DNA from 3 places in the Psychrobacillus sp. 05T411 genome. Region 3 is predicted to be linked to each of the others. Evidence: riboswitches for the same ligand, from Rfam matches in the RefSeq annotation. Region 3 holds a riboswitch; each other region holds the start of a gene.

Region 1 (4,313 bases), on a different contig from region 3:
ATGCAGGCTTACCTGAGCTATAGGCTGCTTTTACCATATCTCCACTACCAGTAGCCATAGTTAGATCACATTGTTTCATTAGTTCTTGAGACATATCCTTTGAGGGTTCTTCAATACAAATAAACAAATCCATTGGAGCACCGTTTTTCTCTAATACTTCTCTCATAATATCGACAACTTTTTTCGTTGTATTTTTACTTTTGGGATGTGGAGCAAAAATGATTGCATTTCTAGCTCTCAGACTTAGTACACCCTTAAATACTGGGGTCGCTTCTGGATTAGTACTTGGTACTAAAGCTGCAATCACCCCAATTGGTTTAGCAACTTTTTTAATCCCCATTTCTGGATCTCTTTCAATAATTCCAACGGTTTTAACATCCTTTATTTGATAAAAGATCGCAGGCATCTTTTTTGCTAACTTATTAACTTTTGCTTCTATCGTCCCCATGTCAGTTTCTTGCAAACATCCCTCAGCTATTTCTGTGGCAATTTCCAAACGAGAAAGTTTGTAAACTATTGCTGCTGCTAATTGATCCACCTGCTCTTGAGTAAATTCCTCTGCTATCTTCTGTGCTTTCCTTGCTCTTAGTACTAAATCTTTGATGATTAATTCTGTGTTCATGAATTCTCTCCCCTTCCCATTTTGTAAGCGTATACAATTTTATTTCTACAATATCCTCTAAACAATAAATATTGTATACATTATTAACTTTGTATACAATATCTTCATAAAAGAATATTATATTTATTCTGAAAATATGTCAATGTATTTCTTTAATATATTTAATATAGGACGCTCATTCCTTGGTATATAAGGGGTGTATCATTCTTTAACTTGATCAATTATTTTTCTATTATCTATTTCATGAGATAAAAAAAATCCCAAGCTCTATTACGAACTTGGAACTTCATTTATTAATTAAGGTTAAACTACCCGATTTTCAGGTTCTTTTTCCTCCAACACGGCTTCAATAGCCTCCGCATTCATCTGCATCATAGCCATACGAGTATGAATACTTGCGCTTCCGATATGAGGTAGCACTGTTACGTTTGGTAAAGTGAGTAATGGATGATCCATTGGCACTGGTTCGACTTCAAATACATCCAGTCCTGCTGCCCATATTTTATTCGTCGTTAATGCTTCGTATAGTGCTGGTTCGTCAATAATTCCACCACGTGCTACGTTAATAATTGCAGCAGTTTCTTTCATCAATCCTAACTCACGTTCACCAATCAATCCTTTTGTTTCTGGTGTTAAAGGAGTTAGTAAAACGATAAAATCTGATTCTTGCAGAAGTGCATCCAGTTCTACATACGAAAAACCGAATTCTTCCTCCGCCTCGATTTTACGAGTGCGATTATGGTATAGGACTTTCATGTCGAATCCTTTTGCACGTCTTGCTACTGCTTCACCGATGCGCCCCATACCAACAATTCCGATCGTTGCACCAAAAGCGTCCATACCAGTAAGTCCCATAGGCGTCCATGATTTCCACTTACCAGCACGAAGATCACGCTCTGCTTCTGTTACGCGTCTAGCAGTTGCTAAAAGTAATGCAAATGTCAGATCCGCCGTCGTTTCGGTTAATACACCTGGCGTATTTGTAACTACTATACCACGCTCTCTTGCCGCTTCTACATCAATATTATTGTAGCCAACTGCTAAATTACTCACTACTTTTAAGTTAGGAAGACTTTCCATCAATTCCCGATCTACTCTATCTGAAAGCATTGTCCAAAGAGCATGTGCATCTTTTGCTTCGGTTTTCAATTCATCGTAGGTCATTTGAATTTCTTCGCTATGCCACATTTTCACATCGAATTTTTCTTTTAATGGATTCACTATTTCATCTGGTAATTTACGAGTAATAAATATTTGTTTCAAAGCTTTTACCTCCAAGTATCTTAATGATTTAAGCATGGACGAGTTAATGAAATTTTTCAACTACATTTACATTAAAATTTTCATAGGGTATACTGGGGGCACATTTAAAAAAACTACATACCGTTTTCTGCACTAGGGGTGCCCATTATGGCTGAGATGCGAGCATTTGCTCCGATCCCTTATAACTCGATCAGGATAATACCTGCGTGAGGAAGTGCGGTGACTTTCCGAATTTTTCATATTGGATAAGTGGCTGCATCTTCACGGATGTGGTCTTTTTTTATGAAAATTTATCGGGAGGTTTTTTATTATGCAATGTGGTTTAAGCCCTATCGTCGGATTTCGTTTTTCGCTACATCCGATGACCAATGATTTTATTTCGGTGATTAAAGGAGCACTTCAAGAAACGGATACGTCGAATGTTTGGATGCATACAGATGATGTGTCGACAGTTATTCGTGGGAAACAAGTGCATCTGTTTAACGTCGCAAAAGCACTTACACTGCATGCGGCTAAAACAGGCGTACACGTTGCCTTATCGGGGACTTTTTCTGCCGGCTGTCCAGGAGATACTGCAGGGGATGCGTATTTAGATAAAACGGATGAAGTAGCAAACACGGATAAGACAAAGCAGTACGTATCTTCTCAATTTGCTCTATATCCGATGAATAATCCGAATTATATGGATGTCATTTACCGAGAAGTGGCTCGTGCTAAAGAGCGTGGGGTTTTCAATGAATCCATGCATTATGCAAGCGGTATTCACGGGGATATTCATGATGTATTTGCATTTTACGAAGAGACTTTTACACATGCTCGTTCGGAAGAATATAAACATTTAGTCATGACCGTTTCGATGAGTATTAATAGTCCTTCGCATGGAGGTCAATGATATGTTGAAATCTTGGAAACTAAAAGAAATTGTATTGATGTCTTTATTTGCAGTCGTGTTTGGGATTGTGTATTTATTGTTCTTACATGTCGGCAATATTTGGGCTGGATTTATCGGTCCAATTGCCTATGAATGGATTTTCGGTATTTGGTTTATCGTGTCCATTATTTGTATGTACATTATTCGTAAGCCCGGTGCTGCAGTCGTTTCAGAAACGATTGCTGCTGCCATTGAGGTTTTACTTGGGAATGCAGTTGGACCGCGCTTAATACTTTCAGGAGTTATTCAAGGTTTAGGGGCGGAAGCAGTGTTTGCAGCGACTCGTTATAAACGATTTGATTTGTGGGTATTGATGTTAGCCGGTGTTGGTTCTTCTGTATTTAGTTTTGTGTACGGATACTTTTTAGGTGGATTCGCTGTGTATAGCACCGGCTATGTAGCATTAATGCTAGGAATTCGCATAATGAGCGGTGCATTACTTGCTGGAGTAGGCGGTAAGGCGGTAGCAGATGGATTGCTAGCAACTGGTTCCCTCCGAGGATATGCGATAGCACGTTCGAAAAAAGGTGAGGCTCGTGCATGATGTAATTTGTTTTGACAAAGTGAGCTTTCGTTATCCTGATGAGGAAAAGTGGATACTTGAAGAATTTTCATTTTCCGTTCAGCGCGGTGAACGAGTTGTGATTACCGGTCCTAGCGGATGTGGGAAAACGACCTTGCTTTATTTGTGCAATCGTTTGTATCCGGATAATTGCGATGGTATTTTGTCTGGCTCAGTAAAGCTTTTTGGCAAAGACAGCTCTTCTTTTATTCCCGGGGAAATAAATCATCGAGTAGCGACCGTTTTCCAAGATCCTGATGCTCAATTTTGTATGCAAACCGTTGAAGAAGAACTTGCATTTACATTGGAAAACTTACATGTGAAGCGAGAGGAAATGGAAAAAAAGATTTCTGAAGTGTTGGCACTGACAGATTTAACTGAGTTTCGCCACTCGGTTATCCAAAAACTTTCCGGTGGTCAAAAACAGCGGATTGCTACTGCATGTGCACTCATTATGGAACCGGAAGTTTTACTGTTAGATGAACCGCTTTCCCATTTAGACCCATTTACGGCTAAAAAATATGTAGAGTGGTTAGATGAATTGCAACAAAAACGCACGATGACAATAGTGGCTATTGAGCATCGACTGGATTTATGGGGAGATTTTTTTGAAAGAACGATTTCATTGAATAAAACCGAAGTTACTTCTGCTTTAGTAAAAAGAAAAAGTAGTAAACAAGAAGATGCTTCGTTAGTTGTTAATAAAGTGCAAACAAAATCCTTTTTGCAAGAAACCACTTTTGCGTTAAATCGCGGAGAAATTGCTGTGCTTGCTGGTCCAAATGGGAGTGGGAAATCGACTTTGTTGAAAGCATTATGTCAGCTAATTCCATCTAGCGGGACTGTAGAGCCTAAGTCATTAGGGTATGTTCCTCAGTCTCCTGAGTTTTTGTTTCTTACTAAAAAGGTGCGAGAGGAAGTTGGATTTGGCGGTG
Region 2 (4,313 bases), on a different contig from region 3:
CTGAAAGCGATGGGGTAAAAGTTACGATTAAGAGCGTAATTGCTGATGATGTTCAGACACTAATTTTTTATGAAATTGAAGATACAGTAGAAGACAGCCAATATATGATGAATTATGGTGATGGGGTTTTAGTAAAAAATGAATATGAAATCATGAACAATACAACCCATTATACAAAGTATTATCCTCCTGATCTAGAATCGGATATAAATAACGAAGAAAATAATGTGTATCGAGGAAAGATGAGTTTGCTGCCACTTAAAACGGAGAACGGGACAATTGAACTCCACATAACAAATCTTCATAAATTGATTCGTGATTCTACTGAGCGGCAAAATCTTTTGGGTTACAGCAACATCGAAAATAAATCAGGAGAATGGACTTTCGAGATACCTGTAACAAAACAGCCTTCTGTCGAATATGCATTGAATGAAGTTAAAGAAATAGAAGGGATTCCCGTTCGATTTGATAAACTAACTATTGCCCTAACGGCGACGATAATCCAATTCGGTATTAATCATGAACAGCCAGAGAAGCGTATAGATTTTCTAGATTTTAACAATTTGCAAGTAAATAATAAAAAAGTGAAAGCGGATATATATAGTACCTCTTATGTGGATGCACAGCAAGACATAAATTGGAATACATTTCAAACACAATTTGAACCACTTTTTGGAGAAAAACCAAAAGAGGTTAACGTGCAGCTTAAATCTGTCCAATTAACATTTGAAGACAAAAGAACCATTGAATTGGATGTTACCCCGGAACGTCCTCAAACTTTTGAATATGCAGGAAGTACAATCACCATAGACAAGCAGGAAGATGAACAGTCTACCGAGTTTGTTGTAAGCAATCATGAAGTGGAAAATCGAGCATATGAGTGGCTGCAATTCAATTTTGTAAAGGAGGATGGAGAGGTACCTAGTATAACGGACATGAATTCAGAAGTAGTGATTGTTGATAAAAACGGGATCGAATACGATATGTATCAAACTTCTTTTTCCTATGAAGAAATCGAACAGCCCCGTTATTTCAATACGCTTGAAAGCGCTCGGTTTCAAGGTGAAAATATGATTCCTAAGAAGTTGGAGATTTATGGATATCGTACTACAAAATATTTGGATGATGTTTTGAAGATTTCTTTGGAATAATAAGTGAAGAAAAAGACCAATATGGGTGCCAGACTCCCGGTCTGATAAATTTTTAATATACCCGAATGAAAATTCTGTTTAACGAAACATTCTTGTAATTAATTATAGTTATGTTACCATTTAGATGCATTAATAATTAAATAGATGACTGCTAGGGGAGCCTATTTTAGGCTGAGACACATCTTGGATGTAAACCCTTTGAACCTGATCTAGTTAATACTAGCGGAGGGAAGCAGCTGGACCCCTACTGTCGTATGTTTAGTTTAATTATGTAGAAAACAGCCGCTTTCCGTTTATGGAGAGCGGTTTTTTGTTTTCAAAAATATAACTTGGAAGGGGAAAAGAAATGAAGAAGGAAATAGAAAATCGGATTAATAAAGCAGTTGATGAGCGAAAAGAAGAATTAAATCAGTTACTCGCAGATTTAGTTAGTTTTCCGACAGTTAGTCCACCTGCTTGAAATACAAGTGAAAAATAAAACAACTATTATTTTGGGAGGTAAGCGGTATGAATGCTACCAAGAAATTCAGTGATCGATTATTTGAAAATGTAAAACCAATTTGGGCGAAAAATCATCAACATCCATTTGTACAGGAGTTAGGAAAAGGAACATTGGCAGAAGAAAAGTTTATCCATTATATGAAGCAGGATTATGTCTATCTACTAGATTATTCCAAGCTTTTTGCAGTAGGAGTTCAAAAATCGCTCAATTTAGAAATGATGACCAATTTTTCCAAAACGCTTCACGATACGCTTCATTTTGAAATGGATTTACATCGAGCATTTGCAGCAGAGTTTGGAATTTCTAAAGAGGAGTTGGAAGCTACTAAGCCAACCCCTACAAATTTGGCATACACACGCTATATGTTAAATATTGCTCAAAACGGTTCACTCGTAGAACTAGTTTCCTGTTTACTTCCGTGTGCTTGGGATTACTGGGAAATTGGGAAGTTACTACGCGCACAATATGGGGATAGCTTATCCACTAATAAATATGCAAAATGGATTGAAACATACGATTCCGAAGAATTTGCAGCAGGTGCCAAGTGGTTAATACAGCTAATGGATCAGCTAACAGAAGGTAAACCTGAATGGGAGCTGGCACGAATCGAAGAACACTTCCAAATGACGTCTAAGTTCGAATATCTGTTTTGGGAAATGAACGATCAACTAGAGGAATGGCCAATCTAACTTGATTCAGCAAAAAGACGCCTGAGTGACCAACATCTTGCTGGCCTCAAGCGCAATTCAAAATCTGGACGCAATTACGCCGAGGCATAATTGATTTTAGGAGTGAAATGTATGAATAAAACAAGAAAGCTAACATTGACATCACTTATTATTGCAATTACGACCATTTCTAGTCATCTCATTTTTATACCAGTTGGTTTTGCAAAGATTTTCCCAATTCAACATTTCGCAAATGTCCTGTTAGCTGTTTTATTAGGTCCTTGGTATGCAGTAGGTGGGGCATTAATCGTTTCTACTTTACGAAATCTGTTTGGGACAGGATCTATTTTTGCTTATCCAGGAAGTGTTATTGGAGCGCTTTTAGCTAGTATCTTTTATATGAAAACGAAGAAGGTTGGATTTGCATTTGTAGGAGAAGTGATTGGTACTGGTATTCTCGGTGCCATTGCAACTTATCCAATTGGAGTTCTCTTATTTGGAAAAGAGCTAACGGTATTTGGGTTTGTGCCAGCTTTTATGTTTAGTTCGTTTACGGGAGCATTGCTAGCATTTGGCTTGTTAAAAGTAATGATGAAAAACAAAGTGATCGGAGGACTATTAGATGAAAACAGTGCTTACAATAGCAGGATCTGACTCAGGTGGAGGAGCAGGTATCCAAGCAGATATTAAAGCAATCTCTGCAAACGGTGCATTCGGAATGTCCGTAATTACGGCGGTCACAGCACAAAATACAAAGGAGGTACGTTCTGTTCAACAAATTGATTTGAATATTATTGAAGATCAGCTAGAAGCAGTATTTGACGATATTCGAGTAGATGCCGTGAAAATTGGGATGCTTGGAAATGTTGAAACAGTTCATGTAGTAGCGGAAGCGTTAAAAAAATATAAACCAAAATATATCGTCGTTGATCCCGTCATGGTTTCAAAAGGCGGTCATTATCTTTTAGAGCAATCTGCAGTAGAGGCTTTAAAGAAAGAAATACTTCCTCTTTCTTCTATTATCACACCAAATATTCCAGAGGCGGAAGTGTTGATAGGAAGAACGTTGCAAATGGAAGAAGAGATGTATAAAGCTTGTGAGCAAATAATGAAGATGGGTGTCGAATCTGTATTGATAAAAGGAGGACATTTAATGGGACCTCCAAATGATCTTTTCTACAATGGAGAGGACTTCCATTGGTTAAAAGCTAAACGAGTTGATACGAAAAATACTCATGGCACAGGTTGCACATTATCATCTGCAATTGCAGCAAATCTGGCAAAAGGTTCTATTTTACTAGAAGCAGTGACATTAGCAAAACAGTATATAACGACTGCGATTACACATAGTTTGCCTTTAGGTTCGGGACATGGGCCTACACATCATTTTTATGATTTATACGAGAGTTCAAAAATAGGAATGAAATAGATAGGAGAATACTAAATGAATAAAAAAGTAGTAGGCGACCTTTTTTCACTTGTCCGCAGTCGAAACCCACTTGTTCACCATATAACAAATGCAGTAACGATCAATGATTGTGCGAATGTAACACTTGCAATTGGGGCTTCGCCTGTGATGGCAACAAGTGTAGAGGAAGTAGAAGAAATGGTGCAATTAGCAAACGCATTAGTGCTTAATATAGGGACGATTCAAGCGGAGACTTTTTCTGCAATGATACTTGCTGGGAAAGCAGCAAACGAGAAAGGAATCCCCATTGTATTTGACCCTGTAGGGGTAGGAGCTACTTCTTACCGAAAAACGTTAGCAAAGGAACTGTTACAAAAGGTGGGAGTTACAATTATTAGGGGGAATGCGAGCGAGATACAATCACTAATTGGTGGGGTAGGAAAGACACGCGGAGTAGATGTAGGGGATAACACCTTGGATGGTAAAGAACTTGCGATGAAGGCTGCAAATCTTTTTTCTTGTGTTGTAGTAGTCAGTGGAAAAGTAGATGTTGTATCCAATGGAAAAGAAATCGTTCAAATTGA
Region 3 (4,313 bases):
TTTTGATTTTAAGCTTAATCTCTACAATCACTGTGCATATACTTGCAAACGCACTCCCTATAAATAATCAAACAACTGAAAGTATTTTAAATAGACTTCCTATATTTTTCTCACCTGCCCATCATGTATTTTTTATTTGGATAATTATTTATCTATTATTGGCAAGTTGGATTTGGAATAGTATAAAAGAGTATCGTGCTACACAACAACTCCCTTTGAAACGAGTTTTACTCTTTGTCGTTACTTCTATTTTTCATAGCGCATGGATTCTTTTTTGGCATTTTGAGCTGTTTAATTACTCTCTCATTACACTATTTGTTTTACTTGGAACCTTATTTTTACTTTATATGACTTATCCAGGAAAACAACAGAATTGGATGAGCAGATTGCCTATTTCCATTTATTTTGGTTGGGTTTTTATTATGATGTTTATCAATCTTGATTATCTTTTAACTTATTATGAATTCAGTGGTTTAGGAATTACAAAGTCTCTATGGACGGTTATTTTCTTGACTATTGCCACGGCTATTGCCCTTCACTTTCGGTATCATTACGAAGACCGTTCGATTGTAATCGTTTTTATTTGGGCATTTTTAGGATTAGCTGTTCGTCATCTGTTTAACGAGCTACTCATATCTACTGCCTCTATATTTTTAAGTAGTGTGCTTGTTGCAGGCATCCTATTCATCAAAAAAACGCCATCGAAATAATTATTTCGAGTGGCGTTTTTGAATTGCTTAATCTAATTTTGTTAGTAAAATCGGTCCTTCTTTTGTTACAACAATTGTATGTTCGATTTGAGCTACCAATGATTTGTCAGGTGTGACGAATGTCCATCCGTCCCCAGACTCTACAATATGTTCTGCTTTTTCGGAGATAAATGGCTCTACCGCAAGTACCATACCTTCTTTTAAAATCGTTGGGTCCCATGCATCGTAATAATTTAATACATGTTGTGGTGCTTCATGCAGTGATTTCCCAATACCATGACCTGTTAAGTTCATAATAACGTGTAAATCATTGTCTTTTGCTTCTCTTGCCACTGCTTTACCGATTTGGTTTAAGCGAGCACCTGTCTTCACTTTTAACATCGCACGGTTGAAGGCACTTTCTGCTACAGTACATAGTTTTTCTTTTTCTGGGTAGCCGTCTCCAACTACAAAAGAGATACCTGTATCCGCAAAGTACCCTTCATAAGAACCTGACACGTCAATATTGACCATGTCACCTTCTTTTATGACACGTGAACCTGGAATACCATGGGCAACTTCTTCATTTACACTAATACAAGTATATCCTGGGAAATCGTATTCCCCTTTTGGTCCTGAAATTGCCCCAGTTTCTGTGAACATTTTGCCTGCAATTTCATCTAGCTCTTTTGTTGTGATACCTGGTTTGGTTGCAGCCTGCATCGCATCGCGTACTTCTGCCACAATTCGGCCGATTTTTTTTAACGCTTCTAACTCTTCATTTGTTTGTACAATCATCTATATAAGATCCCTTCTTCATTAACTGTACGATAATCATATCATATTTATAGTCTATTCGGCAGTAAAAGACGTGGTGCTTTTACGAACAGAATTGTGCAAATAAATACCGCAACTAAAAATACTGGAATCATATAAGTAGAATTATAAATGATTGAATATAAAATAGGGTTTTGATCTCCGGCAAATTCGCTAAAAAATAGAAAACCAGACGTTACATGTGCTAAATAACGGAGAAATGCTGCAACAAATGTACCAGCAATAACAGCTATAATCATTTTCTTCGTATCTTTGTTTTCTAATGCTTTCATAAATGAAGGTCTAAAGAAACCGGCAAATCCTGCCACCATAAATGCGATAAAATAATCGATTGCTACTTGTAAAACGACAATTTCAAAAGAAAGCGGTGCCGGGTAAAAACGGCCAGTTACTACTTGCAATAAACCAATTAAAAATCCAGTAATTAGCCCCGCCACAACTCCACGCCTGAAAGCAATTAAAATGATCGGTACAAGTACGAAGGTAACTGATCCACCTTGCGGCATACCAAACCCAATTAAGTCTAATACGTATCCTAAAGCTGCAAAAATAGCAATTTCCACTAATAATAATACACGTTGATTTCTCATTGTAATCCCCTTTTTTTGCCCACAAAAAAAACGACACCCGGGATAGACCCAGACATCGCGCGATTGTCAGTTTCCATCCACATCCCTACGCAAGTTTGAACTTACAGGTTCGAAGGGTACGATCTCAGCCGCATAAGCGACGCCCCTTGTGGTTATGAATTATTTAGTTCGAATTCATTGTAGCCCAATAAAATTAGGAATGCAACCCCTCTTATTTCATTGGTATACTTATAGAAATAATAGATAACGGAGGGTTATTCGAATGATAGAGTTATTAAAAGATTTAATCCGCATAAAAAGTGATGATTTAGAAGGTGCAAACAAAGCCCTGCTATTTTGTAAATCTTGGTTAGAACAACGTGACATTACTCCGACAGTGTATGAACATGATGCTAAACTTATGCTAGTTGCAGAAATGGGTAGTGGGGACGAATGTATTATTTGGAATGGGCATGTGGATGTGGTACCAGGTAATCCTGAACAATTCATACCCTTTATGGAAGGTGACCAGTTATTTGGAAGAGGTTCTGCCGATATGAAAGCGGGGGTTGCTGCTATGATGCAAGCATTTTATGAGCTTTCATTAGTTCCCCAAAAACTCACGAAAACAATACAATTACATATTGTGACAGATGAAGAAACGTTCGGAGATACATCTAAATTCCTAGTCGATCAAGGATTTCACGGAGATTTCGTCATTTGCGGTGAGCCAACCCATTTACATATAGGACTGCAAGCAAAAGGAATTATTCAATTAGATGTCATACTAAAAGGGAAATCCAGCCATGGAAGTCGTCCATGGGAAGGAATCAATGCAATAGAGCACGCTTTCTTATTCGATCAGGAAATACGTAAACTCTCTTTTTTAACGGCAAGTAATGCATTTTATGATTATCCTTCTTTAAACTTGGCAAAAATACATGCAGGTGAAAGATTCAATGTTGTACCAGACGAATGTATTATGTCTTACGATATTCGCTTTGTTCCGGGACAACATGCAGGAAGTATTATAAAGGAAATAAAGGATACAGCTAGCAGTCTCTTTCCAACTAGCGAAGTAATCATCCATTCCACTGCTCCGGCAGTAACGACAGAAGAAAATAATGAATATGTAAAAAGACTGCAACAAATAACGACTGGTATAAGGAAGCTGCCAACTAATTTATTTGGCCAACATGGATCTGCCGACACTCGTTTCTATGCGGAAAAAGGGGCTGGTGCCATTGAGTTTGGACCGAGCGGTGCTGATTGGCATGGAGAAAAAGAATATGTTACTATCTCGTCTGTAAAGCAATTTAAAGAAATTTTAGTATCATTTGCTTTGGAATGAACCGTAGTTTCTAAAATGGAAAGGAGATACAATACGTGCATAATAGTAAAATGTTAAGTGCTCTATCCTATTTTAGCGTATTATTTGCACCTTTTATTGTTCCGATTATTGTCTTTTTTGTTTCGCAAGACAAAGAAGTGAAGCATCATGCAAAAAAGTCATTAATCTCGCATATTATACCAGTCATTTTAATGATTATTTTATTTATTATCATTTTTGCAACTGTAGTTCCAACCTCGTATTCGATGAGCATGACCTTCGAACAGCCTTCTTTTTGGGCGGCATCTGGTCCCTTAATATTTATTCTTTTATATGCAATTGTTTATATTATTGTTTTAATATGGAACATTATACAGGGTATTCGCGTGTTGAGATAATGTTTATGGTACACTCATAACGGGAATATAAACAGCATAGAGAACAGCATGGGAGAGATCATGATGAAAGTAAAAGCGATCGTAAAAACTGCAATTAAATTGGCTCCAATCGTCATTCCAATTGTAAAAAAAGCAATACAAGCTAAAAAAACGACGAAATGATCAAAAGCTGTCTCCTGTAAATGGAGACAGCTTTTTAAATGTATGGTTTTAATGCTGTTAATGATAGATAATTATCGAAGCCTTCTATTCTGGAAACTGGTGATGTTACGGTTTCTTTTTGGCTGTTTATAATTTCTTCAAATGATAGAGGATTCGGATTTGGCAACTCGTTTGGTCGTACTTGTAAATTTTTATTATAATGTACGAAGAACGCGTTTGCCATTAGACGATATCCTTCCATCGAAGGATGCACATCTGCCGGATTCGGAATAAGTTCTTTTGCTTTAGGTGCAAATGCTTCTTCTACTGATATAAATTTCGCACCATT

What was found. A riboswitch is a leader RNA that binds a small molecule or an ion and turns the genes downstream of it on or off. The one in region 3 is predicted to bind thiamine pyrophosphate.
Region 1: another riboswitch for thiamine pyrophosphate. It lies ahead of AC1DFT_RS09320 (YkoF family thiamine/hydroxymethylpyrimidine-binding protein); the one in region 3 lies ahead of thiT (energy-coupled thiamine transporter ThiT).
Region 2: another riboswitch for thiamine pyrophosphate. It lies ahead of tenA (thiaminase II); the one in region 3 lies ahead of thiT (energy-coupled thiamine transporter ThiT).

What each region holds. Positions count from the first base shown of each region.
Region 1 is NZ_JBFTLO010000009.1:11,281-15,593, forward strand. It holds gene AC1DFT_RS09310 (aldehyde dehydrogenase family protein) at 1-622, opposite strand, end outside; gene AC1DFT_RS09315 (2-hydroxyacid dehydrogenase) at 926-1,885, opposite strand; TPP riboswitch at 2,010-2,115, shown strand; gene AC1DFT_RS09320 (YkoF family thiamine/hydroxymethylpyrimidine-binding protein) at 2,196-2,777, shown strand; gene AC1DFT_RS09325 (ECF transporter S component) at 2,782-3,360, shown strand; gene AC1DFT_RS09330 (ABC transporter ATP-binding protein) at 3,353-4,313, shown strand, end outside.
Region 2 is NZ_JBFTLO010000006.1:79,866-84,178, reverse strand. It holds gene AC1DFT_RS06535 (DUF4179 domain-containing protein) at 1-1,151, shown strand, start outside; TPP riboswitch at 1,295-1,399, shown strand; gene tenA (thiaminase II) at 1,659-2,342, shown strand; gene thiW (energy coupling factor transporter S component ThiW) at 2,454-2,975, shown strand; gene thiD (bifunctional hydroxymethylpyrimidine kinase/phosphomethylpyrimidine kinase) at 2,944-3,750, shown strand; gene thiM (hydroxyethylthiazole kinase) at 3,766-4,313, shown strand, end outside.
Region 3 is NZ_JBFTLO010000016.1:49,289-53,601, reverse strand. It holds gene AC1DFT_RS13700 (tryptophan-rich sensory protein) at 1-710, shown strand, start outside; gene map (type I methionyl aminopeptidase) at 738-1,487, opposite strand; gene thiT (energy-coupled thiamine transporter ThiT) at 1,535-2,116, opposite strand; TPP riboswitch at 2,182-2,273, opposite strand; gene AC1DFT_RS13685 (M20 family metallopeptidase) at 2,379-3,446, shown strand; gene AC1DFT_RS13680 (magnetosome magnetite crystal formation protein family) at 3,497-3,823, shown strand; gene AC1DFT_RS13675 (SGNH/GDSL hydrolase family protein) at 4,020-4,313, opposite strand, start outside.